Regions from separate parts of the Vibrio sp. M260118 genome, predicted to be linked through region 3. Evidence: predicted binding sites of a transcription regulator. Region 3 holds the regulator's gene; each other region holds the start of a gene.
What was found. Region 3 encodes MetJ, which represses methionine synthesis genes. Its sites were predicted from a motif close to TTAGACNTNTANANGTCTAA; they were not measured.

Region 1 (18,735 bases), on a different contig from region 3:
GTTCTCTTCACCTTCAATGGTCAATAGATGATCGGGAGAATATGTTCTACACGCGCGACTCTCATCTTCTTGGGCAAAGAAATCAAGTAGTGCCGAGGAGACTTGTTCAGCCAGCTCTTGGTCTGACAGGCTATGATGATCGGTAATAAATCCTTCACGGTAACTTCGCATTTTCTGCTCAATGTGGCTGCGAAGAAGTCTGTGCTGATCGAGTACCTGGCTGTAGGAGAGTAAGTTCTCTTTATCGTTTTTGAGGATAAATGTCGTCAGCTCTTTTTGCGCGGTCTTGTGCACTAAACTGTCTTGTAGAGGTTTAGTGAGACAGTAGTCGAGTCGACCATCATTGACTGCCGATAAAATGGCTTGAATATCTTGTCCACAACTGATTAGCACTTTGCGCGCGCTTTGAGTATGAGCGTTTTTATCGAGTTGAATTAAAAAGTTTGCGCCATCAAAATTTTCATGATGACTGGCGATGACTAACGCAACGGTTTGATTCTGCTCAAGGCAATACTCTAACGCCGCATGAGCATCTTCAAGGGTATCAGCAGTATGGAGATCGAACTTAGCGGAAAATACACTAAGTTCTTTTCTTAACTGTTCAATACTGACTGGGTTGTTATCTAAACAAAGTACAGAAAATGGATTCACGGCTAGGCTACAATTTAAACACAGACATATTTCACTTTACCAAGGATACGCATTGCGTATTGAGAGCTAAGTAAGAGATTTTTTGTTTGTTTTTTCTGGAAAGCCAATACTCTGATTTAACTCAAGGTTTTTTGGTGTAGACTTAATGAAATCACTAAACAAGACGTAATTATCATGGATCTAAGAAAAATAGGCGCCATAGGTGGTGCTATCTCGCTTGCATTGTGTTGGCCGTTAGCGGTGGGACAAATTGGACAGAGTGTGATTCAAGATGGAGTTGCTCACCTTTCAAATGATTCTGTCAAAGCAGAGATACTTGAATACGACCGTGGTTACTTATCTTCTACGGTTAAAACTCGTTATATCGTCCATGACCCGGTACTTGCCGAGCAATTAGCGCAAGATGGCATGCCTTCGGAACTGACAGTGAACAGCCATATTACCCATGGCCTGATTAGCCTTAGTGCGGAGTCGGTATTGGATGATGCACCTGATCTGCCTTTGCGTCTAGATACCGTTACTCAACTCAACGGCAATACGGACTATGTGCTGAGCCTAGCAAGCTGGAATCAGGTTACTGAAGGCGAGGGCGGAGCAATTGTCTCGGTTTCTCCATCTGAGATTAAAGGTCACATTAGTGTCCTTGGTGATATTACCTATGATTTGGATATTCCATCGATAGAGGTTGACTTTAACTCTGGTGAAAAGATGCTGTTGTCTGGCTTAACAGGGCAGGGTGATGGTAGGAAAATGAACAGTTTTTGGATTGGTAAGCAGACATTCAATCTAGCCGAAGCGTCAGTATTTGATATCGACCAATCGCCGCTGTTTGCTCTACAGCAGAGCAAATATACCTTTGCTAGCTCCTACGATGAAGCAGCCAAAACAGTGAGTAGCCAGCATGTTGTTGATTTAAATAACTTAGTCATGGATGAGGGCGATGTAGAAAGTGTCTCGATTGACCTTTCATTTGGTGACTTAGACAGCGTAGCATTTGAGCATTTGATGAATCTTTATCAAAACAACCCAATGCCAACTCAAGCAGATATCGAAGCTGCGATCCCATATGTAGAAAGTCTGTTTTCTAAAGGCTTCTACTTTGCAATGAACAAGTTGGCGGTAAAACTGGGCAATGACAGTGAGTTTGAATCTAAGTGGAAAATCACAGTACCGCAAGGAACGGATAATGTGACGCAGAACCCTGCACGAATACTCCCTGCATTGACGGGTAATCTCGATACCACCTTCTCTGATGGCCTAGTGGTTCAATATCCTTTTATTAAGCAAGGCGTAGATGATGCAATGCAGATGGAGTGGCTAACTCACTCTGAGCAAGGCTATCATATTCAGGCTGAACTAAAGGAAGGAAATTTAGTGTTTGAGAACGGACAGCAGATCCCTCTAATGGCGCTACTTTGGCCCGCTTTAATGCAGCCTTAATTGAATAAATTGCATAATTTACCTACGTTAACGCGAAAAGAGGTCTTAAGACCTCTTTTCTTGCTTTTTATCATCGATAAAACATGGTATTAATCGAACAATATCTAAATCAAGAATGCGCAAGGAAAGAGTAGATGAGCAAGGTTTATAACTTTAGTGCAGGTCCTGCGGGGCTACCTAAAGCTGTCATGGAAAAGGCACAACAAGAATTCATTGATTGGAATGGTTTAGGCACTTCCGTTATGGAAATTAGCCACCGTAGTAAAGAGTTCATTAAAGTTGCCGAAGAGGCTGAGCAAGAGCTGCGTGAGCTGCTTGATATCCCAGACAACTACAAAGTGCTGTTTTGCCAAGGTGGAGCGCGAGCTCAGTTTGCTGCCGTACCTTTGAATCTTCTTGGCTCATCGAAAAAGGCGACCTATGTTGACGCAGGTTACTGGGCTGAGAGCGCGGTAAAAGAAGCCGCTAAGTATTGTGAAGTGGATGTGTTTGGCGCTAAAACTGAACTAGACGGCAAGCTAGCGGTTAAGCCTGCGAGTGAATGGAAGATAGACGCAGACGCAGCTTATGTTCACTTCTGCCCTAACGAGACTATCGATGGTATTGAGATCAGCGACCTGCCTGTCACCGACAAACCTATCGTTGCTGATATGTCATCTAACATATTGTCACGCCAAATTGACGTTTCTAAATATGGCGTTATCTACGCAGGTGCTCAGAAAAATATCGGTCCGGCTGGCCTGTGCATCGCGATCGTGCGAGATGACTTGTTAGAGTTGGCAAGCGAACTTGTGCCTAGCTTTATTAATTACAAGGTATTGGCAGAGAAAGATTCGATGTTCAATACACCGCCAACCTTTGCTTGGTACCTGTCTGGCCTGGTCTTTAAATGGCTTAAAGAGCAAGGCGGCGTGTCTGAAATGGAAAAGATCAACCAAGAGAAGGCGCAGCTGCTGTATAACCAGATCGATGGTTCAGACTTCTACGTCAATAACGTCCATCTAGACAACCGCTCACGCATGAACGTGCCGTTCCAGTTGGTTAAACCGGAGTTAGATGGCTTGTTCTTAGAGCAAGCTGAGAAGCGTGGTTTAGTCGCATTGAAAGGTCATCGCGCTGTCGGTGGTATGCGCGCCTCTATCTATAACGCGGTTACTCTTGAAGGTGTTCAAGCGTTAGTTGACTTCATGCAAGAGTTTGAAGCTCAGAACGCATAACAGATACGTTTTAAAACTAGGCCCAGCGCAACTGCTGGGCCTTTTTATATGTGTCTAGCGACGTTTAGGTTTACGTCCTGTCGCCGGCTTTCCAGAGTGGTTGGAAGATGGTTTACCATTGCGGTTGCCAGAAGCTTTGCCTGCCGGTTTTCCGCCACGAGCGGCTTGGCCACCCTTATTACCACTTCCGTTTTTACCTTTGCCTTTATTGTCCCCGTGCATCTTTTCAAAGCCAGGTTGGCTCTTAGTGTGCTTAGTCGCGAAACGTTGTGAGCCGTGGCGTCCTGATTTACGGCGCTGTGCCGGAGTTTTTGCATCGACATCTTCTGCAGGTACAAGGCAGCTTGGCTTGTCACCAATCAAGTGCTTTTTACCCATGTTGATTAACGCTTCACGGATCAGTGGCCAGTTAGCTGGATCGTGATAACGAAGTAGGGCTTTGTGCAGTCTACGTTGACGTTCACCTTTAGCCACAGGGACTTCTTCACGCTTTTTGTATTTTACTCGTTTAAGCGGATTAGTCTCTGAGTAATACATAGAGGTTGCATTACACATTGGCGAAGGGTAGAAGTTTTGTACTTGGTCACACTCAAAATTGTTTTTCTTCAACCAAAGCGCCAAGTTCAGCATGTCTTCGTCTTCTGTACCCGGGTGGGCAGAGATAAAGTACGGAATGAGATACTGCTTTTTACCTGCTTCAGCGCTGTACTTCTCGAACATCTCTTTGAAGCGGTCATAGGTACCCATTCCCGGTTTCATCATAAGATCGAGAGGACCTTTTTCTGTATGTTCAGGAGCGATTTTTAGGTAGCCACCTACGTGGTGTGTGACCAACTCTTTAACGTATTCAGGGGACTCAATAGCAAGGTCATATCGAACACCAGAAGCGATCATTACCTTCTTAACACCTTTAACCTTACGAGCTTCACGGTAGAGGTCGATGGTGTGCTTGTGGTCGGTATTGAGCTTGTTACAGATCCCTGGGAAGACACAAGACGGGCGTCGACAGTTTGCCTCAGCTTTCGGATCGCTACAGCCGAGACGATACATGTTAGCCGTTGGACCACCAAGGTCGGAGATTGTACCTGTGAAGCCCGGAACTTTATCGCGGATCTCTTCTAGCTCGGTCAGAATCGACTCTTTTGAACGGTTCTGAATAATGCGTCCTTCATGCTCAGTAATCGAACAGAACGAACAACCACCAAAACATCCACGCATGATGTTTACTGAGGTTTTAATCATGTCGTAAGCTGGAATTTTCGCCTTACCATACATTGGGTGTGGCACGCGCGCGTACGGTAGACCAAACACATAGTCCATCTCTTCTGTAGAAAGAGGGATTGGCGCTTGGTTAACCCACAGTTCTCGGTCGCCGTGGCGCTGAATCAAGGCACGGCCAGAATATGGGTTGGTTTCCAAGTGCATAATTCGACTCGCGTGCGCGTAGAGAATGCGGTCGTTATTTAGCTTCTCGAATGGCGGAATACGCACTGCGGTTGTAGCCGCGTCATGGCGCGAAGGGCGAATAGTAATCGGCTTCGCTTCCGGTTCTTCGGTCTTGGCTTTGGTCTCACACTGCTCTTCAACGACGTAAGGGTTTGGCGGAATGAATGCCTCTTTACGTGGTTTTTCAATGCGAGAAGAATCAATAAGGTTAAAACCTTCTGGTGCGGCAGGTAGGTTAACAGCGGTACCACGAATGTTAGTCAGTGTAGATATGTCTTCCCCATCGGCTAAGCGGTGAGCGACTTCTACCAGAGCACGCTCTGCGTTACCAAACAGTAAGATGTCGGCTTTGGCATCAAAGAGCACTGAGCGACGCACTTTATCTGACCAGTAGTCGTAGTGTGCAAGGCGGCGTAAGCTTGCTTCAATGCCGCCCAATACAATAGGGATACCTTTGTAGGCTTCACGGCAACGTTGAGAGTAGACTAAGGTTGCGCGGTCTGGACGCTTGCCACCTTCGTTATTCGGTGTGTAGGCGTCATCATGGCGCAGCTTTCGATCTGCAGTATAACGGTTAATCATCGAGTCCATGTTACCTGCCGTGATGCCAAAGAACAGGTTAGGTCTGCCTAGTTTGGTAAACGCTTCTTTATTGTTCCACTCAGGCTGAGCGATGATACCAACGCGAAAGCCTTGCGCTTCAAGTAGGCGGCCAATGATCGCCATACCAAAACTCGGGTGATCCACATACGCGTCACCAGTGACAATAATAATGTCGCAACTATCCCATCCTAAGGCGTCCATTTCCTTTCGGTTTGTCGGTAAAAATGGTGCAGTACCAAAGCATTCCGCCCAATACTTTTTATGCTCATGAATAGGAGTGATGTTGCTGTACATATTTTGTTCTCTGAATCAGGGAGCGCGAATTATAACGGCTTGGACGATGACTATCTACCTCATTATGTTTGGGACTATTGTTTGCGAGTTAGATTTACTCCTCAGCCAATGATTGGCTAATAATAATTCTGTCACTTAGAGAATAATGTTCTAACTTTAGTATTAGGGTTAACTAAACTAAAGAGTGGCGAATGTATCGAGAGCTAGGTTCTGTATCCCAGTCATCTACCATCGGCGAGCATGGTGGAGGCTCGTTGGATTGGGTATGGGACTTAGACAAGCATCAACTGACCATAGATGAAGACCAATGCTGTCAGATCTTGAATTCCGAACTCCCGACGTTATCAGGCAATGTGCTTTTGCCCTGTATGGGCTACCACGATCAGGCAAAGTTGTTGGCGCAACTCGTTGATGCGACTAAGTTAAGAACAGAGCAACGTTTTTGTTGCTGCTTGCAACTGAGTGATGACCAGTGCTGTTACGTTGAACTGCTGTTTAAAGCTGAAAGCAACAGTAAAGTAAAGGGTGTATTGACCCCGTTGCTGTTTCTTCATGCCACAACTTCAACGCTGAGCGCTCTGTTCGAGCAGTTGTTCAATAACCCTCACCATGGGGTGGTACTGGCCGATAGCAATTACACCATTCTTGCCTGTAATGATTACTTCCTCACTCACAGTCACTACAACAACCAGCAGTTGGTTGGTCAGCAGATGGCTGTGCTTAATTCTGATAAACACAGCTCGGGCTTCTATCAAAAAATCTGGCATCAAGTCGAAGAACAAGGAAGTTGGTCAGGCATAGTGCTGATTCAGAGTGCTCAAGGTAAAACCTACCCACAAGATTTGACCCTGCAGCAGATTAATTTGGTTGAAGGCACTTTTTATGTTGGGGTTTACCTCGACCTGTCGAATAACTTGTATCGCATAGCGGACGTTGAGCGAGGCGGAGTGGATTTACTCACTCAATTGCCAACAGAGAAGCAGTTTACCCGCGCGATAACAAACCAGTGGATGGACACCGCAGAACCTAATATCAGCATGGTGGTGGCATTTCACCCAAGCTTTGCTCAGGTGGATGACTTTGAACTGAAATCTATGCTCTCTGAACACCTTAACAAAAACAAAGTTGCTAAATATGTTGGTTATTTAGGAAGCAACCATTTCGTCGCATGTTTAGAGTGTGACAAGGTGACTGGTCCTTCACAAATTCGCATGATTCACCAAACCATTCGGCGCTTTTTCGCCACTCTCAACCAAACTGCAGGCAAAACGTTACACAACGCTATTATCAGTGGCCGTGTTGGTGTGTCTGTGTTGGGACACGATACTCATACGCCGAAGAAGTTGGTTTCCCATGCGGTGCAAGCCATGTTGGAGCAAACAAGCAGCCAGCGTGGGCAGATTACTTTCTATCATGGCGCACTGCATAAAGAGGTTTTAAGACGTAAAGAGCTGGAAGAGTGGGCGGAGCGCTTGATTAAGTCTCAAGCGGTCGAGGTGTATTATCAGCCAATAGTGGATGTAAAAAATTGGGATATTGTTAAGTTCGAAGCCCTCAGCCGTTTTAAAGGCCCGAATGGCAAGATGCTTAACACTCAAGAGATGGTGATGATCGCTGAAGACCTCGATCTGGTTTCTGACCTCGATTGGTGTGTGGGCAAAAAAGCACTTGAAGACCTTGATGTTATCAATGCGAGGTTTGGTAAAGGGTTAGGTGTAACCATCAATCGCTCGCTCAATACCAAGCTTGAGGTTGATGAGGTGCTACAAAGTGCGGATTCATTGGTACATCAATACGCGTCCAATCCAAATGCGGTGACGATTGAGCTAACGGAAAGTGCCTATTTTGATAGCGAGTCGCGTCAGTCGAGTTTAGTGCGTAATATTCGCCGTCGAGGTGTCACCGTGGCCATCGATGACTTTGGTACGGGCTACAGTTCGTTCGCTTATTTGAGTGATTGTAACTTTGATATTTTGAAGATAGACCGCGAGTTCGTTAAAGATTTGCAAGAGGGCTCGCACAAGTATTACATAGTCAAAATGATCACTCAGCTCGCCCATACCTTGAATGTGAAAGTAGTCGCGGAGGGTGTGGAAACTCGTAATGAGCTAGAGGTGGTGTGTAGCTTAGGCGTCGATTATATCCAAGGTTACTATTTCTCTAAGCCATTGCCACTGAGTGAGCTTGAAAACGCTTGGGGTTATTACGAAAAACTCGATAGTTTCTTGTCCAGTGCAGGGCACGCACGTCAGGTTGGAGTTCTGAGTATCTCTCAACTGCATATTCCCACATTGTCGCCAGATGATACGCTCGAACAGGCGCGAGCCATTTTAGATTCGGACCAGTACCGTTTGGACGTTATCCCAATTATTGATAAAAACGTCTGCATTGGCGTGGTAGGTCGCGAAGAACTCAATTTCCACCTCTCATCTACTTTGGGGACCAAGCTAGAAACCAGTAGAGACCTTAACTTAATACGTAAACGGCTCAATCAAGTGATGCGTACGAATGTCTATTCGCTCTCTTTCAATACTAAGTTGACGCAAGTTGGTGAGATCATCAAGTCCGGTATCAAGTTGCCTTGGCTGGTGGTCAACGATGCAGGCGAGTATCTCGGCGTCGTCACTAATCAGGACATTTTGGAACACTTCGCCAATAGCTAAAACTGTTCAATCTGCTATTATCCGCAGCTTATCGAAAATAAATCTTTGAAGAGACTATGGTTCAGCAATTACTAGCCGTGTTTGCGCCTATGCTATTGGGTGCTCAGCTTATTCTTACTCTAATTTTAGTCAAAGGGGATATCTGTCCTGGTCAAAGAGGGCGTATTCATAAGGTATTGCCGTCTCTTGCTATCTTATGGTTAGCCGTGGCTTCTTTGCGTATTGAAGCCATGATGATCGTGTTTTCTCTTGCCTATTTTTACACTCAAGTACAAACCAAGAAAACGCGCGAGAAAGGGCCAATATGGGTGATGTATTTAGCCAACGGTCTTGCGTTGTCATACGTTGCGATTGAGATTGTCGCCCAAGCTTCGTTGGCTTCGGGTTTAAATGTTTTGGTTCAGGTTGCACTGTTAGGCGCGTTGCTCGCTCATCTGCTTCTCACTGTAGCTCGAACGCGTTTACAGGCCTTCCACCGCATTTTGCCTGTTTCTGGTGTTGTGTCAGCAATGCTGATAAGCCTAGCGATCCTGCTTAAAACCTTTGGTTTAGATAGTGAAGCGCAAACTGCCGTGACGGCTCCTTTGCTCGTCGGTTTTGGTGTCATGATTGCTTCTGTACTGATGTGGTGTTTGCATTTGCTGAGGTCTAAAGAGGTTAACAAAGGACAGCTCGCTTGTGCCTTAGCTTTAATGCTGCTTGCAACTTCATCGAATCAGGCACTGTTCGCTCTGTAAACGAGGAAAAGATTTAGACTTAGCTCACTGTTCAGCCGCTATTTTATGACTACGCTTTAAGGAGCGAAGGCGTAAAGGAGGCAGTAATGGATCTGAGTAATGTTGGAAGCTTTGACAGTATAATTTTATTGGGTATCGTCAATGAAAAGCTGCGTTTAGAGTGTGACTCGTTTGAAGAGTTAGCATCTATGTATGAAATGGATGTTGAATCCGTGGTGGGTAAACTCGATGTGCTTGGCTATCAATACGATCCCTTAACTAACCAATTTAAGTCTTACGACAGATAGAGATAAGAGGTGCGCAGGCACCTCTCTTTGATCTATGACCTATACCGTTTTAATCCCATCTAAATGACTTTTCGATTGCGTTCTCGCTGTGGTAAAGAACGCTTGCAGGTAACGCTTAGACTTGTCGGTATTTCGCGTCGCTGCAAACAGGCGTCGCCATAACCCTTCACCCAAAGGAATGCTGGTGATCAATCCTTGGCGAGAAAACTCACTGATCGCCCAGTTGGGCAAAGCGGCAACACCTAGTCCCGCCGAAACCATCTGGATCAGCATCAAGGTATTGTCTGCCTGTTTCCACTTTACTGGTTCGATGCCAGCCGGTTGCAGAAAGTGTTTGACTACATCAAGGCGATTTTTCTGCACAGGGTATGAGAGCATGGTTTGATCGGCTAGGTCCTCGGGCTCAATGCTCGTTTTATTGGCCAACGGATGAGTGATCGAGGTGACTAAGCGCATTTCAAAATCAAACAGGGGTTCATAATGCACTTCTGAGCGAGGCTGAATGTCTGATGTGATCACCAAGTCCAGCTCGCCGGCCATCAGTGCTGGTAGTGGCTCGAATCCAAAGCCGGATGAAAAGTCCAGCGTTACGCTTGGCCAAGCGACTTGGTACTCTTTTAATGCTGGCATTAGCCACTGAAAACATGAATGGCACTCTATCGCCATGTGCAGTCGGCCGTTTACGTCTTCCTTTAAGTTGGCGACTTCATTTTCAGCCCTTGCGATCTTGGGTAAAACTTCATCCGCCAGATTCAATAGGATTTCACCTTCTGAAGTGAACTTAACCGGGCGTGTCTTGCGCAGAAACAGCTGGCCTCCGATCCGAGCTTCGAGATCTTTAATCTGGTGTGATAACGCAGATTGAGTGAGGTGCAGGGTCGTCGCCGTTGCTGTAAGCGAGCCAGTGTCACGCAACGTGAGTAATGTTCTCAGGTGTTTAAGTTCGATCATTAGTTTGCCTCAGGTAGTGCGTAAATAGCATGAATAATATTAACCTAACCTGTTTTTAAAGCGGTGTAAACATCTAGACGTCTAAACAAGCTTTTCCGTCTGTTGATCAATTCATTGATAGTTGATGTGAGGGAACATGAAATTTACTAATACGCATATACTAGGTTACCCTCGCATTGGTGAAAAACGTGAGCTGAAATTTGCGCTAGAGAAGTACTGGCGTGGTGAGATTGATCAGGCTGAGCTTAAAAATCTTGGCTCAACGTTAAGAGAAAATAACTGGAAAACCCAAGCCGATGCGGGTCTAGCACTTGTTACCGCCGGTGATTTTGCTTGGTACGACCATGTTCTCACGACAACTTTGTTGCTAGGCCATGTGCCAAAGCGTCATCGCGATGGCTTCCCGGATTTAGATACGCTATTTAAAGTTGGTCGCGGTCAGTCTCAGGCAAATTGTGAGTGTAGCGGCAATGCTGCTTCAGACATGACCAAATGGTTCAACACTAACTACCATTATATTGTTCCAGAATTTAGCAAAGACGATACGTTTGAGGTGAGTTGGCCACAGCTATTTGATGAAGTGAATCAAGCGATTAAAGGTGGCCACAAGGTAAAACCTGTTCTACTAGGGCCTTTGAGCTACCTCTACTTAGGTAAAGAAGTTGAAGAAGGATTTGATCGTCTGTCGCTACTACCACGGGTTTTGACAGCATATCAAGCTATCTTGGCTAAGCTATCAAAGCTGGGTGTGGAATGGGTGCAAATTGATGAGCCTATTTTATCTCTTGAACTGGAAAAACCGTGGCTGGATTCGTTTAAGCTAGCTTATCAAGTGATTCGCAGCGATATAAAGGTTCTGTTAACCACTTACTTTGACTCAGTGAGCGATACGCTAGATAAAATCGTTGAGCTGCAAGTAGACGGTCTACACGTTGACCTATCCGCGTCACCACAGCAACTCGAACACGTTGTATCAAAACTACCAGAGGAGTGGGTGCTTTCTGCTGGTGTGGTCAATGGCCGCAATGTTTGGCGAGCCGATCTCAGTGCACAACTTGCCTTGTTACAACCAGTGAAAGATAAGCTTGGAGACAGACTCTGGGTTGCCAGTTCCTGTTCGCTACTGCACAGTCCAGTCAACTTAGAGCTAGAAACAACCCTTAGCGAAGAAGTACGTGATTGGTTTGCATTTGCGAAACAGAAGGTGAGGGAGGTTGCTCTACTTGGTCAGGCTCTAGACGGAAGCCAAGAAGCGATTCTCGCCTGTGATACGTATAGCGCGCCAATTCAAGCACGTAAAACGGATATCAAAGTCAACAAGCCGCAAGTCCAGCAACGCTTGAATAGCATTACCAAGCAACTCGCAGAGCGAAGCGCCCCTTATGCCGAGCGCGCCGCGCATCAGAGCGAGGTCTTAGGTTTACCACTGTTCCCGACCACGACTATAGGCTCGTTTCCGCAGACGAGTGAAATTCGTGTTCAGCGCAGCGCTTATCGTGCAGGTAAGCTATCGGATGCAGAATATCAACAAGCGCTGAAGGGCCATATTGCCGATGCAGTAAAGCGCCAAGAAGCGTTAGATCTCGACGTGCTAGTACATGGCGAAGCGGAACGAAATGACATGGTAGAGTATTTTGCCGAGCACTTAGCTGGTTTCCAAACGACCAAATTTGGTTGGGTGCAAAGCTATGGTTCCCGTTGCGTTAAACCCGCGATAGTGGTTGCTGATATAGAGCGCGAAAAACCGATTACTGTTGAGTGGTCTACTTACGCGCAATCGTTGACCGAAAAACAGATGAAGGGCATGTTGACCGGGCCGGTAACGATCTTATGTTGGACATTCCCACGCGAAGACATCAGTCGCAAGCAGATTGCCGATCAACTAGCTCTTGCATTGCGTGATGAAGTGTCAGACCTTCAGGCGGCAGGGATCAACATTATCCAAATTGACGAACCAGCAATTCGTGAAGGTTTACCACTTAAGAAATGCGATCATCAAGAGTATCTAGATTGGGCCGTCAACGCATTTAAGATATCCGCGGCCAGTGCCAAACCTGAAACACAAATTCACACGCACATGTGCTACTCAGAGTTTAATGAGATTATTGAATCTGTCGCTGCATTGGATGCTGATGTAATTACTATTGAGACTTCACGCTCAAACATGGAGCTACTCAAAGCATTTGAAGACTTTAACTACCCGAATGAAATTGGCCCTGGTGTGTATGATATTCACTCGCCAAATATTCCAACCAAAGCGTGGATTGAGGGCTTACTCAAAAAGGCAGCGGAAAAGATTCCTGCTGAGAGACTTTGGGTGAATCCCGATTGCGGATTGAAAACACGTAATTGGCAAGAGACTGAAGCTTCACTCGCCAACATGGTATTGGCGGCGAAAGAGCTTCGTAATAGCTACCAAGCATAACGTTTAAGTGAGACAAAAATGCCGGCAATAGAGTCGGCATTTTTGTTTTATAAAGGCAGTGGGCGAGGGATTAAATCGCTTCACCATTGACGGTAACTTGAACGTCGATGTTGCCGCGTACCGCATTTGAATACGGACAAACTTGGTGAGCCACTTTAACCAGCTCAAGCGCTTGTTGTTGAGGCAGTGCGAGTGATGCGGCTAAGCTGACTGTTAATGCGAAACCACCTTGTTCGTTAGGACCAATACCAACTTCTGCTGTTACTGGCGCTTCTTTTAGAGCAACGTTTCCTTCGCGAGCCACGTGCAAAATTGCGTTAGAGAAACATGCCGAGTAGCCAGCCGCAAACAGCTGCTCAGGGTTAGTTGCCGCGCCAGAGCCACCCATCTCTTTTGGATATGAAAGCTCTAAGTCCAGTAGACCATCATCTGTTTTAACTTGACCGTTTCGACCTGCTAATGCTGTTGCTTGAGTTTTGTATAGAGTCGTCATGTTATTACCTTCAATTTAGATTGTGTGCAATTTAATTGCTTGCAATATTAGATCGAAACTAAGATGCTTTGCAAGTATATTGTGCGCAATTTATTTTTTAGGTGATGAGATGAAAGTTTGCCAAACAGACAACCAAGCAATGGGTGAAGAGAGTTTGATGCTCGACAATCAAGTTTGCTTTCCTCTTTACAGCGCGGCGAATGCTGTTATTCGAACTTATCGGCCTTTGCTTGATAAGTTAGAGCTAACCTACTCACAGTATTTAGTGATGATGGTGCTGTGGGAGAATGATGGTATCAGCGTGAAGGACATTGGGTCACGGTTGCACCTTGACTCTGGAACTTTAACGCCACTACTAAAGCGACTAGAAGGCAAAGGATTTGTGCTGCGTGAGCGAAGCGAAGTGGACGAGCGAGTGAGAGTCCTAAAGCTGACCCAAGAAGGTATCAGCTTAAAGCAAACGGCCATGCAAGTTCCTGCGGAAATGAAATGCAAAATCCAGCTCGAGTTAGATGAGCTGCTAGAGTTGAAACGATTGTGTGAAAAAGTCATCAAAACAATAGACGCATAGTAGCCTCATTAAGCTAAACCGTAGGCAAAGCATCCTTGAGCTCCAACATAAGGCGATAGGCACTTTCACCCGACATTTCATGCGGGTTGAACTCGCTACCACCTGAATACCTAAGGTTTATAGGGGCGGTAAGGCTCGTTGAAGGAATGTACCCCATCGACCAGTTGCTAAATTCACGAGCACTAATCTCGCGGTAATCTAACATGATGATATCGGTATGACGTTTGTCGTTCAAAATTCGTTGGTAGATGAGGTTTACGTGAGTTCGTGAACCTTCTAAGCATTGAAGAAAGAAGTGACGATCAAAACAGAGCAATCCCGTCACGTTCATGCGTTGGTTACTCTCTTTTGCAGCGTGCACTATGCTCTCGACGGTATCTAGATTAAATCCATCAGAGATTTTGCTCGCATAGATTAGTCGTGTTAGAAACATACAGATTCCTTTCCATACTATGTGCGATCAGATTACTATTATCACTACTAAACATAGTGCATATATGGATATTAACAACGCCAACATTGGAGGTAGGGCAGTGCTAGAAACCGAGAGACTTCGTCTAAGGCAGTGGAAAGATTCAGATATTGAGCCTTACTGCCAAATTAACGCCAATCCGCAGGTTATGCGGTACTTCCCATCAGTATTAACGCCGGAAGAAAGTACTGCTCAAGCGGGCAGAGGTCGTAGCTATATTGAAAAACATGGCTGGGGATTTTGGGCGGTAGAGCTTAAAGAGAAAGGAGAGTTTATCGGCTTTGTTGGTCTACTTGGCCAAGATAAAGAGAGTGGCTTACCCAATGCTCCGTTTGTTGAGATTGGCTGGCGACTTGATTCCAAGCATTGGGGTAAAGGGTTAGCTCCTGAAGCCGCTACTAAAGCGCTAGAATTTGCGTTTGAACAACTGAACTTAGAGCGTGTGTATTCGTTTACTGCTCTGTCGAATACACCTTCACAACGGGTAATGGAAAAAATAGGTATGACCAACACGGGCCAAGACTTTGACCATCCCAAATTGCCCAAAGGTCACGCACTAGAACGCCACTGCCTTTATGAAATTACCAGAGAGCAGTGGCAGTCTGTGCGTTGATACATTGTGTGGCTAAACGCGGTTGTCGCCTGTACTGAACGCGATGGTTTGGCTGATTTCAGTCAGTGAGCGACCGCTCTGTTGCTGCCAGTGAGTAAATGCCTGATTGGCAGCGAGTAGAGAGCGTTTGGTATCTCTACCACCTTCGATGATTTTACAGGCGCGTAGGTAGCTTTCAACATCACCAGAGAGGATAAAGGTATCAACGCCCATTTGGCGCAAGCTATACGGACCTGTGTTCCCTCCAAGGCGATTACCGTGCTTTTTCAGATAGCCCCACAGCGAAGTGATGTCCTCGCTTGGCCAGTTGGCAACCATATTTGAGAATGAACCATGTTCGAGTGATACTTCATGTAACATCTGTGCGTTGGCGTGAATAGATTTCACTTTGGCATGGTGGCGAATGATACGGGTATCGCTCGCTTTGTTGTCCCACTGTTCATCGGAAAGCATCAATAACGGCTCGACCTTGAAACCAAAGAACACCTCTTCAAAGTTAGGCCACTTATTACGAACCACCTTCCACGATATACCACTTTGAAAGACCTTCATGCTAAACGCTGACAACCACCTATCGTTTGGAATCTGCTTGAGTTGATCGATAGTTAGCGGCTTAGACAGCAATGATTCGAGAGCATCAGTCCCGCCCTTACGATCAGCGGCGCGTTGGTAGATATCATTGAAATTTTCTAGTGCCAAGATGGTCTCTCCGTTTTTGTTTCTTTTCGTATGGCAAACCCATATTAGCTTGCTGCTGCGCTCTTGTCTTTACTGAGGTGTGTTGCTGAGTACTATGAACCGGATTATGCATGAGGTTGTCATTAATGATAGTTGTGCCACTAAATGGTTAATTTGTTGATTAATTGGAGAACTTCCTGAGATGAGCCTATATTAAAAGAACTTACTTTTTATAGGCTGATTTCATGGCAGGACGACATTTGTATCGCGCTCTATTGATTTGTTTATGCGCCAGTGTGAGTTACGCACATGCTCAGTATGAGATGCACTTCTTTTGTCCGGATTTTCCCCCATATACCACCATAGACAGTGATGGCAATCAGAGTGGAATTGGACTAGATAGAATGAAGCCGATATTAGAAGTACTTGGAGTCGACTATTCGATTAGTATTGGCTCCAATCATGGACGGGCGTTAGCTGAGTTAAAGAACGGCCGCTCTGACGGGTTCTTTATGGCGTCACGTAATGATGAGCGGGACAAATATGCGGTTTTTTCCGAGTCAATTATGACCAATCGCTGGGTTTGGGTACGATTAGCGGGTAGTGGGGCGGAGCTGTTGTCAGTCGCTCAACCGGGAGAAAAGGTTGCTAGCCTTTTGAATGCGAATACTAATCGTTGGTTGATGAAATCTGGTTATGATCCTGCCCATCCCGCTGAAAACATTCGACAGCTCGTTGGGATGTTAGATAGCCAACAAGTGAGTGCGGTATTGGTCGCAGAAGAAGTTTTCAAAGCGGCTTACCCTAATGACACCAGATACCAGATAACTCTCCAAGTCGAAAAAGAGTTTGGTGTGTACATTTCGAAGACATTTCTAGAAAGTCATCCCCAGTTTATGGATGAGCTTAACGCGGCGATACGCGGCCAATAACGGTGACCAAATAGAAAGCCAGAGCAATATGCTCTGGCTTTTTATTGTCGCTCACTCGCACTTAGAGCGTCAGAAGGTAGTTAACCAACTGGTTGTACTCTTCTGGTGAGCGAATCTTATCGGCTTTAACAATGTACTTATTGTTCACCACAACACCCGGAACACCGGTTAGCGTACTTTTAGCGAACTGCTTGTCGAAGCTGCGCTGCATAGAGTTGACGACAAAACTGTTGTAAGTCGCATCAAATTTGGCGCCATCGATTCCGTTATCAATGAAAATTTGGCGTAGCTCTTGTTCATCTCTTGGCGCTCGGCGCAAGTCATGGATTTGCTTGAACATTGCCGGAACCAAGGTTTTTTCTGCGTCTAGCGAAACCATGGTGGCGTAAGACTTAGCCATTGGCACCGCCATACTTCCACCCATAAAAGCAACGTGTACCTTTTCGAACTTCGCATTGTCTGGAAGCGAGTTTTTTAAGTTGTCTACGATTGGCTCAAATTGGTAGCAGTGAGGGCAGTAGAAAGAGAAAAACTCAGTGACTTTAGGTGTCGTTGACTTCTCGGCGTCTAGTACCGTGTAGTGGGTACCTTCAGTGAATTGCGCTGCATGTGCAGCTACGGAAAATAGTAAGAATGACAAAAGAGTGAATAGCTTTTTCATTGCTGAATCCTATAAAAATCTTATTTAACAAATAGCGCTAAGCTCTCAACACAACCACTGTGTTAAGAGGACAAGTTACAAATAAGAGTTAAGCGATAGGAGGGCGATACAAAGTACGCGCACGCGCGATAGCTTTGCCAATCTCATCTATGTTTAAAGGTGCCAAAGTTGGCAAGGAAACGAAGGGTGTCGATATTGATTGCGAGTTGGTTAACTTAAGTAGGCAGCTAGAGCCACAACAGGAGTGTCCAGAAGCTTGGCTATACTCTTCTATCTTTAAGCACTTGATAGGATTTAACTGATAGTGGTTTTCGCTACTGATTATCTTAGGTGAGATAGACTCAAACAGTTGCTCACTAGCATGCACGCTGACCGCCGTACTACAGAGTATTAGCAGGCAAGCAAACGTAAATGCAGAAAGAATTGAGCGACTAAATAACAACTGAGCAATCCATAATTGATAGAAGAGACAGCTTAGCGGAAATTACATGATTATGGAACCGCAAACTTTTATTTACCACACCAGTGATAAAGCGATGAGCAACATGATAGTTCCAACTAAAAACTCGAGCACTTTCCATGCTTTAGGTTGACTGAATAGCGGGGCTAATAGTCTAGCGCCATATCCGAGCGAAAAGAAAAAAACAAAAGAAGCACAGATTGCACCGTAGGCGAATAGCGACTGTTGCGGCTGATATTGGGTAGAGATAGATCCAAGCAACACCACGGTGTCGAGATAGACATGTGGATTAAGCCAGGTGAACGCTAAACAGATTGATATTGATTTGAGTAACGAGGTATCGCTTGCTTGACTAGCTCCCATCCCATGATGGGCAGTAAACGCGGATTTGAAACTGAGTAAGGCATACACTGTGAGGAAAATAGCGCCGCCAAATCGAGCAATGGTTTCTATATGCGGATACTGATTAACGATGGCGCCAAAGCCTGCGACGCCGAAACTAATGAGTATCGCATCAGAGAGCGCGCAAACCGCACAAATTATGAACACGTGTTGGTTCTTAAGCCCTTGCTTCAAGACAAACGCGTTCTGCGAACCGATGGCGAGAATTAGCGATAGCCCTAGGGAAAAACCGGCGAAGAAAGCTGACATCATCACTCCGTTATTTTCGAATCAAAGTCGCGCTATTGGCTTAGGGCTTTTGAACCTTCGGGCACAATTATAGGCAAGTCTGTGCAACCAAAATCCACGCCCAGTTGGGCCAGAATCGCCGTAAGTTGCCCGCGATGATGAGTTTGATGGTTAAAGATATGCTGACAGAACTCGCCAACATTACGCTTCATTTCATTACCTTCAGTTGTAATGTAAGTCACTTGTTGTTGACACATTTCATCCGTGAAGGTTTTGGTCATATCAACGTAGATTTGATCGACGGTTGTGCGCAGGATTTTTAGCTGATCTAGCGTGGTAACAAAGGTGTCGTGAATGCGTTTCGCAGTAGGTAACTTGTTGCGTTGATTATTGCTTAAGTAATAGATCTCATTCGCGACCAAGCGCTGTAGCATGATCAGATCGCCAAATAGGATGTGGTTCCAGTGGGCCATCACGGTTGGGAAAAATGAATGAGTCTGTTGGTTGAGTT
Region 2 (7,733 bases), on a different contig from region 3:
GCGACAGTTGGTGCTGGGCTGCCAATCAACCATACCGTGAGAGACCTGCGCGAAAGCGGTGATGACATTATTGCCCTGTCAGGAATCTTCTCCGGCACACTTTCTTGGCTATTTCAGCAGTATGATGGCAGCGTACCTTTTGCTGAGTTAGTTGATTTAGCATGGCAACAAGGTCTAACAGAACCTGATCCTCGCAACGACTTAGATGGCTCAGACGTAATGCGTAAACTGGTTATCCTAGCGCGTGAATCCGGTCTTTCACTAGAACCGGAAGCGGTAAAGGTAGAAAGTTTAGTGCCTACAGAGCTCTCAGATCTATCACTAGACGAGTTTCTAGATCAGAGTGCCCTTCTTAGTGAACTGCTCGCGGAACGCCTTGAGAAAGCGCAAAGAGAAGATAAAGTCCTAAGATACGTTGCTCGTCTTGAAAAGAACGGGACCGCAAGAGTCGGTGTAGAAGCATTACCCAAAGAGCATGCTCTCGCCAACCTTTTACCTTGCGACAATATCTTTGCTATCGAAAGCAAATGGTACAAGGACAATCCATTAGTAATTAGAGGCCCAGGGGCAGGCCGAGAGGTAACGGCTGGTGCAATACAATCTGACCTAAACTTACTCTCAAGTTTACTTTAACTAATCAAGGCGCTGATATTTCAGCGCCTTTTTACTGTGTTCAGCGAAAACAGTATGAATTCACCTCAACTAAACTTGAATAGAGCTCATGATTAAGTTGAAAAAAATTCATAATCACACAGTTGACATTAAATCGTATTCAATTCATTCTGTAGACATATAGACGTCTAAACGTCAATTTCAAGTTTTAAGGGTTTTGTCGGCACAGATCGCCACAGGGAGAGTAAGATGGGATACACACACGCGAGTCATATCGACGCACTAAATCAGAACATCGCCGAACTATCTGACAACATTAATGTGTCGTTCGAGTTTTTTCCGCCAAGCAGTGAAAAGATGGAAGAGACTCTATGGAACTCTGTACACCGCCTAAAGACCCTTCAGCCAAAATTTGTTTCCGTTACCTATGGTGCAAACTCTGGCGAACGCGACAGAACTCACTCGATTATCAAAGAGATCAAAGACCAAACTGGTTTAGTGGCAGCGCCGCACCTGACGTGTATTGATGCGTCTCGTGAAGAGCTAATTCAAATTGCAGACGACTACTGGGCAAATGGCATTCAAAGCATCGTAGCGCTACGTGGTGATATTCCACCAAATGGTGGCAAGCCAGATATGTATGCCTCTGACTTAGTGACTCTGCTAAAAGAGCGTCATGACTTTGATATCTCAGTTGCCGCTTTCCCTGAAGTTCACCCTGAAGCAAAAAGCGCTCAAGCTGACCTACTTAACCTAAAGCGTAAAGTAGACGCAGGTGCTAACCGCGCTATTACTCAGTTCTTCTTTGACGTAGAAAGCTACTTACGATTCCGTGACCGTTGTGTTGCAGCGGGCATCGACGTAGAGATCGTTCCGGGTATTCTACCAGTATCAAACTTCAAGCAAGCGTCTCGTTTTGCTGCTCAGAACAACGTAAAGGTCCCAGGCTGGATGGCAAAACAGTTTGAAGGTCTAGATGATGACCCAACGACACGCCAACTGGTCGGTGCTAGCCAATCCATTGATATGGTCCGTACTCTGAGTCGTGAAGGTGTTAAAGATTTTCACTTCTACACGCTAAACCGCGCAGAAATGACTTACGCTCTTTGCCACACTTTGGGTGTTCGTCCTAAAGCGTAAGCAAGATTACACAATAAAACTCCCATACAAAGCAAAAAGGCTGAACCTAAGTTCAGCCTTTTTTAATATGAGTAGCGATTACTCTACTTCATCCATCTTACCTAGTAGGCTGCGGATACGCTCTTGCCATGCATTGTGCTCTTGTTGCATCTGTTGTGCTTTCTGCTCAAGCTCTTCACGATTGCTACGAAGTTCATTCGCTTCTGCTGCTAATTTCTCTTTCTCTTCTTTCAATTCTTCTACTTCCATTTGTAGAAGAGCAATTGTATCTACAGCTGTTTGGATTTTTGCTTCTAGTTGTTCTAAAACTTCAAAAGACATCTTAGCCTACCTATCTATTATTCGGACCAGGTTTTAGACACCTATGTTCCAAAACCATTTGCAACCATTCTACTCAGCCGAGAGCGGATAAACACGCCCTATATTGTAGTTTTTTGCCATTCGATTAAAAAAACGTCGCAAATTGACAATAGCTTTACATCTCTCAAGCCGACAAGCTCAATTGTGTAATTTAACTGGTTAGATTGATCCAGTTCAATGGCTGTTCAAGCAAAAAAGCAAACGTTTCCTTTCTGATATGATAAAATCCGCCCGTTTTAGTTTTTCACTCTTTCCTAATACTTTGGAGTCTTCATGAAACGCGATTTAGCAATGGCATTTTCTCGAGTTACCGAGGGTGCAGCTTTGGCTGGTTACAAATGGCTTGGCCGCGGTGACAAAAACGCAGCGGATGGTGCTGCGGTTGAAGTTATGCGCAGCTTACTTAACAAAACTGATATCAGCGGAGAGATCGTAATTGGTGAAGGCGAGATCGACGATGCGCCTATGCTCTACATTGGCGAAAATGTTGGTATTGGCGGCGATGCTGTAGATATTGCTGTTGACCCAATTGAAGGGACTCGCATGACAGCAATGGGACAGTCTAACGCCCTTGCAGTACTTGCTGCTGGTGAAAAAGGCAGTTTCCTTAAAGCACCTGACATGTACATGGAAAAACTAGTCGTAGGTCCTGGGGCAAAAGGATGCATTGATCTTCATAAGCCACTAAAAGAGAACCTAGAGAACATCGCTCAAGCGCTGAATAAAACGTTAGATACTCTGGTTGTAATCACTCTTGCTAAGCCTCGTCATGACGAAGTGATCGCGGAGATGCAAGCAATGGGCGTGAGAGTATTCGCAGTGCCAGATGGTGACGTTGCGGCTTCCATCCTAACATGTATGCCAGATAGCGAAGTCGACGTAATGTACTGCGTTGGTGGCGCTCCAGAAGGCGTAGTTTCAGCAGCAGTTATTCGCGCGTTAGATGGCGACATGCATGGTCGTCTACTTCCTCGTCATGAAGTTAAAGGTGATAGTGAAGAAAACCGCATCTATGGCGCAGCAGAACTTAAACGCTGTGAAGAAATGGGTGTAAAAGCTAACCTTGTACTTAAGATGGAAGACATGGCTCGTAGCGATAACGTTGTATTCTCAGCGACAGGGATAACTAAAGGCGACTTGCTTGAAGGTATTTCTCGTCAAGGCAACATTGCAACGACAGAAACTCTACTCATCCGTGGCCGCTGTCGTACAATTCGCCGCATTAAGTCGACGCACTACCTAGAGCGCAAAGATCCAGAAGTTAGAGACATTATTTTATAAGCTATTGATAGATAAATTTATTATCCAATCACTACTCAGGCCACCTAAACGGTGGCCTGTTTGCTTCATCAGTCAAAATTGAATTATGGCCTCAATTGCATATACTTTAATCAATAAACCAAGTCATACGCAGTGTTATAATCGCAGTGGAATGACTTAATTTAACCATGCCTAGTCGATGGGCTAAGTAATACACGTCATCTTGGTGCAGGTAGTCTATGATTCGACTCGTATTGATTTGCCTACTGCTTGTTTGCCAACCTGTAACTGCGTCTGCCCTTTTAATTGACGATAATTTCGTCGAACAAAACGTTGATACTCCGTTGCTAACAGCTGTGGGTCAACCCGGTTTACACGCGCGTCAAGTGTTGCAATCAACGCCCTTTGATACTCAACTCTATCAACAATCGACCACACCGAATCCAAACCACTACTGGCACAAAATTCATATTTCCGGACGATTACTATCCCAGCCCAAATCGCTTGTTTTGTTTTCGCAAAATCACATTTTGCAGCACCTCGATGTCTATCTCTTTCAAGATGGAAATCTAGTACGGTCGCAGCAATTAGGTATAAATGACAGGCCAATCAATACGCAAAGCTATTTAGACACAGTATTTCGTTTCAATGTGGAACCAGGCCATAACATCACCTTGTTAATCAGCAAGCAAACAGATGGCCCTTCAATATTGCCGATTAGAATCATGACCGATACGGCTTACACGACGCATGCCGCTCAAGTACGCTTATTTTGGGGAATTATCATTGGTACTTTTCTCGCTCTAGCCATCTATAACTGTGTGGTTTACGCATTAAACCTACGTAACACTCAATACGTCTGGTATCTGTTATTTCAGTTGTTTATTTTCTTGCAGTTTGCAGCTCTGCACGGTTTTGGCTACTTGATCTTGCCCGATGAATTTTGCCGATGGCTAGCCAAACATATGGGAGTATTGCACCTACTCTTACTATGGTCAGCCTTGATGTTTGCCAAGCATTTTCTCGAGTTTAGAAAATATCGCCCACAAGTCTACCCTATACTCGAAAAGGTAAAATGGATTTTTCCAGTCTTGGTCGCGATTTCATTACTCCTCAGTGAACAGCAGCGAATGATAGTTACATCATTGCTTATCCTACCCGTTAGCTATATATGTATCAGCACCGGCTTTGTTGCTCTTAAAAAAGGATATACACCTGCCTTTTCTTACTTGCTCTCGTGGGTATGTACCTTTGCTGGAGCCACCGGAGGTTTACTCACCTATGCCGGTCTGCTATCGGTCAATATGTTTACGCTACACAGCTTTATCATTGGTTCATTAGCAGAGCTCTACCTACTCTCAGTAGGGTTAGCAAAGCGCCTTCATCACCAAGAGATGCTAGACAAACAGCATCGATTAATCGACCACAGTCTGAACATGCCAAACCAATACTTCTACCAACACGCCATCAATGACATGTTTGACAACAGGGGAATAGACAAAAATAGTGTGCGCCTGATTTTGGTTTCTACCGAAGGCGTCGAACATTTAATTGGGCTGCTAGGTAGCGAGGCGGTCTTTTCAGCTAAGCAGTCATTGTTAAGCAATATCTCGAAAGACGTGTATGCCTTACCTTGGCTGATTGATATCGATGTACCTCTGCTCAAGCGCTATTTCGCTATCACTATGCCCCCAGAACAAACTCTCATTTTTGCTGACAAAAGCACTTCGTTACAGTCTCAGTTCGAGACACTGTCTAATGTTTGGCAATACCATTTAGCAAAAACCGAATACTTGAGCGACTTGAACATCAGAATCGCGAGCGCCGAGGTCCGCGATGAAGAGAAAATCAATGAGCTTCATCAGAAAGCCCATATGGCTCTGATTGAAGCCCAAACAAAGGGCGTTAAATGGCTAGAGTATAGTGATGATATGAGCGACAAAACCTCGCACCGGCTCAACCTTATCCATGACCTAAGAATGGCCATCAAAAACGACCAGTTGGATATTCACATTCAGCCTCAAATCAACATTGCTAGCCAAACGGTCGTCGGTGGAGAAGCTTTGATGCGTTGGCACCACCCTATTCATGGCATGGTCTCACCATCCGTGTTCATTCCACTTGCAGAGCAAAGTGGAATGATTCACAACCTAACTCGTATGGCGATCAAAAAGATATTCGCTTGGATGGGTCGTCATCAGATTCCGATAAAAATTGCTATCAACATCTCAGTAATGGATTTTCGCCAGCCCGATTTCATCTCATTCCTTCGTTCTACAAGTGAAAGATATAACGTAAGCCCGAACCAATTTTCGTTAGAGATTACCGAATCACAAGAGCTAGAAAGTTCACAAGAGATAATGGAAAAACTGGCGATGATAAAACACACAGGATTTGGTATCGCACTTGATGATTTTGGTACGGGATACTCATCAATGGCGTATCTCAGTAAGCTACACATCGATGAAGTCAAAATCGACCGTATTTTCATCAAAGATATACACCACAGCTCAACTAACCAAACAATAGTCAAAACACTTATCAATATGGCAGAAGCTCTTGGAGCGACAACCATCATTGAAGGCATAGAAAACCAAGAAGAATTAAACGTTATTGAAAAACTAGGGGGTAAAGTAGGGCAGGGCTTCTACTGGACTAAAGCAATTTCAATTGATAGTTTTGAAGAACAATATATCGAGTAGGGTGAGGCGTTGCCGCCTCATCCCTCTCACAGAACCGTACGTACGGGCCTCGTATACGGCTCATGCACACTTCCATTCAGCATAATTGCTGAACACGTACCCTGTCCTTATATGCTCGAGGTTAACCAGACCAAGATCATTGAACCATTGATTTGGCATCGCATAACTGGCTAAGGGACTCTGTGCGTTTATCCAGCTTGTCATTTGGATGTGTTTGAACGGTGGCTTGTAGCCAAGCTGTTTCAGCCTACGGTGCAACCGTGTCGGTTTCTTCCATACTTTTAACTGGATACTGCGCAGTCTACGCCTTAACCATCCTGCTATTCGCGAGAACTCCCTACCGGTGTTGGCGATCCTGAAGTACTGACTGAACCCTCGTAACACGGGATTTAGCTCCTTAATGACCTGCGTTAGCGGCTTTCCGCCATTGCGTTTGGTCATCTGCTTCAACTTCTGTTTGAACATAGCCAGTTTCTTAGGCTGAATACGGGTGTATTGACTCCCGATTTTGACGCCAAGGAACTTCACCCCTTTTTCGCTGTGTGCAATATGGGATTTGCTTTGATTCACCTTCAGTTTCAGCTCTTTCTCCAGTATCTTTGTCGCCTGAGCAAGCGCATTCTCTGCACCTGCTCGACTACGACAGAAGATCAAGATGTCATCCGCATAGCGCACTATCCGATGACCCCGCTTTCGCATCTCTTGATCGAACGCATCCAGATAGATATTCGCTATCAGTGGGCTTATTACCCCACCTTGCGGACTCCCTAATTCTGTCTGCTGCCAATGCCCGTCAACTATTACTCCACTTTTTAGGAACTGTTCTATCAGCGCTAACACGCTGCCGTCTGTGACTCGTGTTCGGATACTCCTCAGGATAAGTTCGTGGTCGAGCTTATCGAAGCACTTTGACAAGTCCATATCCACGACATGCTGCATTCCATAACGACGGATGAACATGGTGGCTTTATTGATGGCATCGTGACAACTTCGATTTGGGCGGTATCCAAAGCTTGATGGATGGAACTGCTCTTCGAAGATTGGGGTTAAAAGGTCGTTTAGGGTTTGTTGAACAACTCTGTCCCGTACTGTCGGGATACCAAGCAATCTCACTCCACCGCCTTCTTTCGGGATTTCCACCCGTCTGACTGGCTGTGGTCGGTACTGCTTGGTTTTAAGTTCAGAGAGCAATTGGTCAAGGTTATCACTCAGATTTGAGGCGAAGTCGCCCAGGCTCTGCCTATCTATTCCGGCCGCGCCTTTCGCTTTCCACACCTTTTTAAATCCCCTGTATAGTCGCTCTTTATTGAGCATGTGACCGTACAGACTGTAATAAACTCTCAACGTCTCTCCTTGGGTTGTGTGCTGCGTGGGGACAGGGTGCTTTCTTTAGTGTCGGTTTGTTTCGCTTTGCTGTTTAGCTTTCTAGCTCAATGGCAATTGACTAAAGTGAGCCAAAGTTACTCCCGTGCACGGTTTCTCGTTGTCGTCTTCTGCTTCCACAGATGACCACGCCGGAATACCCCGATAGCTAGTCGGTTTGGGTGCCACTAAAAAAAAAACATCTGCTCATCACAGACTTAAAGTGTACTTCCTCCCTTCGCAGCACCCGCTTGCTTTTGGCAAAGCGGTGCCCCATCAGACGCGATGCCAATGGTC
Region 3 (6,001 bases):
ACATCTGAATCACTGGTCTTGCACTGGTAAGTAGCTTCTGCATCACAGATCGACTCTGAGTTTGTAACAGTAACTGCCAACGGTATTTACCTGCACGCTTGGCTAATGGCGCAGGGGTTGGTCCAAGCACTTGGCAGTACTGATCAAACAGCGGATGTGCTTCCAGGGTATGTCTCACCTGACGTAAGAAATCTTCAACTAACTGGGAATTATTCGCCTCCGCTTTAAACAGAGTCAAAAACGAGTAAGGAGGTAACTGCGCTAATTTCCGTTCCTCTAAAGCTGTTTCAGCGAAGTGACGATAGCTTTTAGTTAGTAAAGCTTGCAGTAGGCTATGATCCGGGTGATGAGTTTGCAAAACAACCTCACCTTGCTTACTCGCTCGGCCTGCACGGCCTGCGACTTGAATAAATAGCTGCGCCAGACGCTCAGACGCGCGAAAATCACTGCTATACAGTGAGCCATCCACATCCAATAGTGCCACCAGCGTGACATCAGGAAAGTGGTGTCCTTTTGCCAGCATTTGAGTACCAATCAAAATCTGATATTCACCATTGCGGATCGCGCCCAGAGCATTTTCTAAACTGCCTTTACGTCGCGTGCTGTCGCGGTCAATTCGTATCGTCTTAAATTCAGGAAAGAGTTCTGCAAGCTGCTTTTCCAACTGCTCCGTACCAACACCTACTGTAACCAAGTGGGTTGAGCCACAGCCCTGACATTGATGAATAATCGGCTGCTGTGAACCACAGTGGTGGCAACGGATTTCATTGCTATTCTGGTGATAGGTGTAGTAAGCATCACAACGCTTACACTCCGCGATCCAGCCACACTCGTGACACATCAAAGCGGGAGAGTAACCGCGGCGATTCAAAAACAGCATCACCTGATTACCCGCTTTTAAATGACGGCGCATTTCGGCAATCAAAGGCGCTGACAAGCCACTCTCTAAATAGAGCCCTTTGACATCGAGAACTTTGTTTGTGGTTGGAGTTGCACTCCCCGCTCGCGACGACAGTACTAAGTGATGGTACTTTCCAGATAACGCATTGTGCAGTGTCTCTAAAGCAGGTGTCGCTGAGCCTAGTACAATAGGAATGTTTTCCTTATTGGCGCGCATAACCGCAACATCGCGGGCATGGTACCTCAAGCTATCTTGCTGTTTATACGATGAGTCATGCTCTTCATCGACAATAATAATGCCCAAACTGGCAAACGGTGTAAGCAGTGCCGAACGGGTACCAATAACTATTCCCGACGCATTGTCACGGGCACTGAGCCACGCATTTAGCCTCTCGGTATCATTTAGCCCCGAGTGAATCACTTCCACGGGAACGTTAAAGCGCTTCCTAAAGCGATTGATAGTTTGTGGCGTTAAACCGATTTCAGGTACAAGAACCAGTGCCTGCTTACCTTGTTCTAAAACGGGTTTAATGAGATTTAGGTAGACCTCCGTTTTACCGGATCCAGTCACACCTTCAAGCAAGTAACAACCAAAACCTTGATTGCTGTTTACCGTCGCAATAGCAACTGCCTGCTCGGAATTTAGCTTAGGTTTATCAACCGATGCTTCAACGTCCTTACACCAGTTTCTAATGATTGGCTTTTTCTCTACAGACTCAATCCAGCCTTTTTCCACAAGCGCCTTCAATACAGAAGAGGTGATCTCTTCGTCGATAAAACGCTGGTGTGGAACTGCACCAGATTCCAGCATACGCATCACTTGAGCCTGCTTTACCGCACGACCAAAGTTGTGCATCAACTGATCTCGGCCACTTGACGTCAACTGCCACTCAACCAACGTGGCGAAGTCAGCAGGCTTACCTTTACGTAAAGCGCTAGGCAGAGCATTAAAGAGAGTGTCGCCAAGGGGGTGTTGATAGAACTGACTGCACCACTTTAGCAAAGAGAAGAGTGTCTCCCGCCAAACTGGCTGGTTATCTAAGACTTGCTTGATAGGCTTTAACTTATCAATACTGAACTCTGACTCGTTCACCAAAGCCATCACGATACCAACTAAAGTTTGACGGCCAAAAGGTACAGAAACACGCCCACCGACAATTGGAAATAGGTGGCTAGGGATCTGATAATCAAACTGTTTATCTAGCGGTACAGGCAATGCCACGCGCGCAATTGTTGGTCGCATAATTCAGCTATAGAGCTCAGTGAAAGGTAACGTTCGTTAGTCTAAGGGAAAACTAACCTAGGGGAAAGAGACAGAGAATTGCGCCCGCACAACAATTTAGGTTAATAAAGTAGCACTTTAAGCCCTAAACAGGTTGATCCTAAGCCAGCTATTCATTACTATATCGCGCCTTAGTGATATGGCTAGCTTAATAGCAGCGGTATCAAACTAAGTTTTTTATTAACTACGTGTGGTGTCCGGCTGAGATTCGGATAGCGACACGGCCTATATTTAGAGGTTCTCCCATGAAAGCTGGTATCCACCCAGAATACAAAGCAGTAAAAGCGACTTGTTCTTGCGGTAACTCTTTTGAGTTCAACTCAACTCTAGCTAAAGAGTCTATCCACCTAGACGTATGTGACAAATGTCACCCATTCTACACTGGTAAGCAACGTATCGTTGATACTGGCGGCCGTGTTGATCGCTTCAACAAGCGTTTCGGTGCTCTATCAAGCAAGAAGTAATTTCTTCTTATCCGAATCTAAAAAGGACGCTCAAGCGTCCTTTTTTGTCTTCAGCGTATGCCACTACGACCATTTATCAGATAATTTCATTGTTCAAACTCACCTTAACTAGGCATATCTCTTTTCATCTGGTCATATCTCCAGTCATTTACCACATTTTATAGCTTCAGCTCGCACTTTGACCTAGGCAGCTTGACTTAGTTAATCTAGAATGGATTCCCCTTTCCTAATAATAATTAACGAGTACGTATACTTATGTCAGCCGACGATCGTCAAGAATTATCCCCAGAAGAACAGTTTCGCCAGCAAGCGTTGGATTACCATGCTTACCCTACCCCAGGTAAAATTGAAGTCGCTCTTACCACACCAGCAGAAACGGCCAAAGATCTTGCTCTCGCCTATAGCCCTGGTGTAGCCGAACCTGTGCGCGAAATTGCTCAAAATGCTGACAATGTTTACAAGTACACATCAAAGGGCAACATGGTTGCTGTTATTTCCAACGGTACCGCAATTCTAGGTCTGGGCAACTTAGGTCCTCTTGCGTCCAAACCTGTGATGGAAGGCAAGGCTCTGTTATTTAAGCGTTTTGCTGGCCTTGATTCCATCGACATTGAAGTAAAACACCGCACCATTGAAGAATTTGTTGATACAGTCGCCAACATCGCTGATACCTTTGGCGGCATTAACCTAGAAGATATCAAGGCTCCTGACTGTTTTGAGATCGAAAAGCAGCTAATTGAACGCTGTGATGTACCAGTTTTCCACGATGACCAACACGGTACTGCGATTGTTACTGCTGCGGGCATGCTTAACGCAATTGAGCTTCAAGGTAAGAAGCTGCAAGAAGCGACTATCGTCTGTTTAGGTGCTGGTGCAGCTGCAGTAGCCTGTATGGAGCTACTGATTAAGTGTGGCGCGATGCGTGAGAAGATCTACATGCTTGACCGTAAAGGCGTGATTCATACTCGTCGTGATGACTTAAACGAATACAAACAGCTGTTCGCCAATAACACTGATAAACGCACCTTAGAAGACGTTATCGAAGGCGCAGATCTGTTCCTTGGTGTATCGGGGCCGAATCTACTCTCTCCTGAAGCGCTGCAGTTAATGGCTGACAAACCTGTCGTATTTGCATGTTCAAACCCAGATCCAGAAATCAAACCAGAGTTGGCACATGAAGTCCGCAATGATCTAATCATGGGTACTGGCCGCAGTGACTACCCTAACCAAGTGAACAACGTGCTTTGTTTCCCATTCATCTTCCGTGGCGCACTAGACGTTCGCGCTAGCGAGATCAACGATGAGATGAAACTGGCAGCGGTAGATGCGATTCGCCAACTAGCAAAAGAAGAGGTACCTGCAGAGGTACTGTCAGCAGCTGGTGTTGATGCACTATCGTTTGGCCCAGGTTACATCATTCCTAAGCCAATGGACCCTCGCCTACTTCCGCGCGTAGCTAAAGCGGTTGCTCAAGCAGCAGTTGATTCTGGGGTTGCTCGTATTGAAATGCCTGAAAACTACATGGCAGGGTAACGATTCTAGTACCAATAAAAAACCGCTGCACTGTCAGCGGTTTTTTTGAATCGAAACTTCGTCAGCGTGCGAAAATTTTGGCGCGATAATTTTTATTATTCGTCGAAAGATTCGAACTCAATTCCCATCTCTGTCATTAGTTTTTTAACTTCTGCAGGCAGATCGTCTGGGCGGTCTTTACGCAAATCTTCATCAGTTGGTAGTGGTTGGCCTGTGTAAGCATGCAAAAATGCCTCACACAGTAGCTCACTGTTTGTTGCATGGCGTAGGTTGTTAATCTGACGACGTGTACGCTCATCAGTCAAAACCTTCAATACTTTCAATGGAATAGAAACGGTAATCTTCTTTACTTGTTCGCTTTTCTTTCCATGCTCAGCATATGGGCTAATGTATTCGCCATTCCAATCTGCCATTGCGCACCTTTCATTAATAATTATGGTTAAAAATAGAAACCCTAATTTTAGCGGTATTTATAGCCACAAGCAAAGACATATAGACGTCTAGAAGTGTTGACGGCCACAAAAATGACAAGTAAAGTGGAGGGAATGGGATAGGAATAACATATATCTAACAAGATAAAGGTATAGCGCATTCCCACATAGAAGTCACTATAGTTCGAAAGGAAACACTTATGAGCCCCCGCAAACCTGCTACTATCGCGGTACGTACTGGTATCGAATCTGACACTCAGCATCATGCTGTTGTTCCACCGATTTACCTCTCGACGAACTATGGTTTCCCTGCATTTGGCGATGTTCCAAAATACGACTACACCCGCTCGGGTAACCCTAACCGAGGCTTACTGGAAACAGCTCTGTTTGAACTTGAATCAGGTAAAGGTGCAGTAGTTACAAACTGCGGGACATCAGCGCTTAACCTATGGGTTTCCGCTTTCTTAGGCCCTGATGACTTGATCATTGCGCCTCACGATTGCTATGGCGGTACCTATCGTCTATTCAATACTCGCGCTAACAAAGGTGACTTCAACGTTGAGTTCGTCGACCAGTCGGATCAACAAGCTTTAGATGCCGCCATCGCCAAGAAACCAAAACTAATCCTGCTTGAAACGCCATCTAACCCGCTAGTTCGCGTTGTCGATATTGCGAGTGTGTGTGAGAAAGCTAAGCAAGTTGGCGCGCTTGTCGCAGTCGACAACACCTTTTTGACACCGATATTCCAAAAGCCTTTAGAGCTTGGCGCTGACTTTGTTATTCACTCGACGACAAAGTATATCAATGGTCACTCTGACGTCATCGGCGGAGTTGTGATAACCAAAACCGAAGAGCATGCAGAAGAGCTTGCATGGTGGGGGAACTGTATCGGGGCTACGGGAACGCCATTCGATAGCTATATGACACTGCGCGGTATTCGTACCCTCGGGGCGCGCATGAAAGTCCATGAAGAGAGCTCGCGTCAGATTTTGACCTTCATACAAACTCAAGACCTAGTGAGCACCATCTACCACCCTAGTCTTCCAGAGCATCCAGGCCACGACATCGCTAAGAAACAGCAAACAGGTTTTGGCTCAATGCTCAGCTTTGAGTTTGCGGGCAGCTTCGAGCAACTGAAGTTCTTTGTGGGGCAATTAGAGCTGTTCTCTTTAGCCGAGTCTCTTGGTGGTGTCGAGAGTCTAATCTGTCATCCAGCTTCCATGACACACCGTGCAATGGGTGAAGAGGCACTTGCGGAAGCTGGAGTGTCACAGCAACTACTGCGCCTCTCAGTTGGATTAGAAGATGCAGACGACCTTATTCGCGACCTTGAACATGCATTTACAAAAGCTAAGGAATCTTGCTAATGACTACTCAGCGTCAATTACATA

Region 1: the regulator MetJ is predicted to act here: its motif matches at 10,355-10,374, upstream of metE (5-methyltetrahydropteroyltriglutamate--homocysteine S-methyltransferase).
Region 2: the regulator MetJ is predicted to act here: its motif matches at 785-804, upstream of metF (methylenetetrahydrofolate reductase).

Annotation. Positions count from the first base shown of each region.
Region 1 is NZ_JATABG010000052.1:4,313-23,047, reverse strand. Features, by position in the region: gene QTO00_RS05470 (ATP-binding protein) at 1-651, opposite strand, end outside; gene QTO00_RS05465 (DUF945 family protein) at 826-2,091, shown strand; gene serC (3-phosphoserine/phosphohydroxythreonine transaminase) at 2,226-3,308, shown strand; gene QTO00_RS05455 (YgiQ family radical SAM protein) at 3,363-5,651, opposite strand; gene QTO00_RS05450 (EAL domain-containing protein) at 5,843-8,314, shown strand; gene QTO00_RS05445 (hypothetical protein) at 8,371-9,051, shown strand; gene QTO00_RS05440 (DUF4250 domain-containing protein) at 9,138-9,338, shown strand; gene metR (HTH-type transcriptional regulator MetR) at 9,378-10,289, opposite strand; gene metE (5-methyltetrahydropteroyltriglutamate--homocysteine S-methyltransferase) at 10,426-12,714, shown strand; gene QTO00_RS05425 (organic hydroperoxide resistance protein) at 12,785-13,207, opposite strand; gene QTO00_RS05420 (MarR family winged helix-turn-helix transcriptional regulator) at 13,317-13,778, shown strand; gene QTO00_RS05415 (BLUF domain-containing protein) at 13,792-14,211, opposite strand; gene QTO00_RS05410 (GNAT family N-acetyltransferase) at 14,276-14,863, shown strand; gene QTO00_RS05405 (DNA-3-methyladenine glycosylase I) at 14,876-15,562, opposite strand; gene QTO00_RS05400 (transporter substrate-binding domain-containing protein) at 15,787-16,473, shown strand; gene QTO00_RS05395 (thiol:disulfide interchange protein DsbA/DsbL) at 16,535-17,134, opposite strand; gene QTO00_RS05390 (LysE/ArgO family amino acid transporter) at 17,649-18,245, opposite strand; gene QTO00_RS05385 (DinB family protein) at 18,278-18,735, opposite strand, start outside.
Region 2 is NZ_JATABG010000174.1:425-8,157, reverse strand. Features, by position in the region: partial or broken gene metL (bifunctional aspartate kinase/homoserine dehydrogenase II) at 1-633, shown strand, start outside; gene metF (methylenetetrahydrofolate reductase) at 862-1,752, shown strand; gene zapB (cell division protein ZapB) at 1,831-2,073, opposite strand; gene glpX (class II fructose-bisphosphatase) at 2,386-3,393, shown strand; gene QTO00_RS11520 (EAL domain-containing protein) at 3,612-6,074, shown strand; gene ltrA (group II intron reverse transcriptase/maturase) at 6,135-7,418, opposite strand; gene QTO00_RS11510 (hypothetical protein) at 7,655-7,733, opposite strand, start outside.
Region 3 is NZ_JATABG010000180.1:498-6,498, forward strand. Features, by position in the region: gene priA (primosomal protein N') at 1-2,143, opposite strand, end outside; gene rpmE (50S ribosomal protein L31) at 2,428-2,646, shown strand; gene QTO00_RS11760 (malic enzyme-like NAD(P)-binding protein) at 2,902-4,179, shown strand; gene metJ (met regulon transcriptional regulator MetJ) at 4,275-4,592, opposite strand; gene QTO00_RS11770 (O-succinylhomoserine (thiol)-lyase) at 4,811-5,977, shown strand; partial or broken gene QTO00_RS11775 (amino acid kinase family protein) at 5,977-6,001, shown strand, end outside.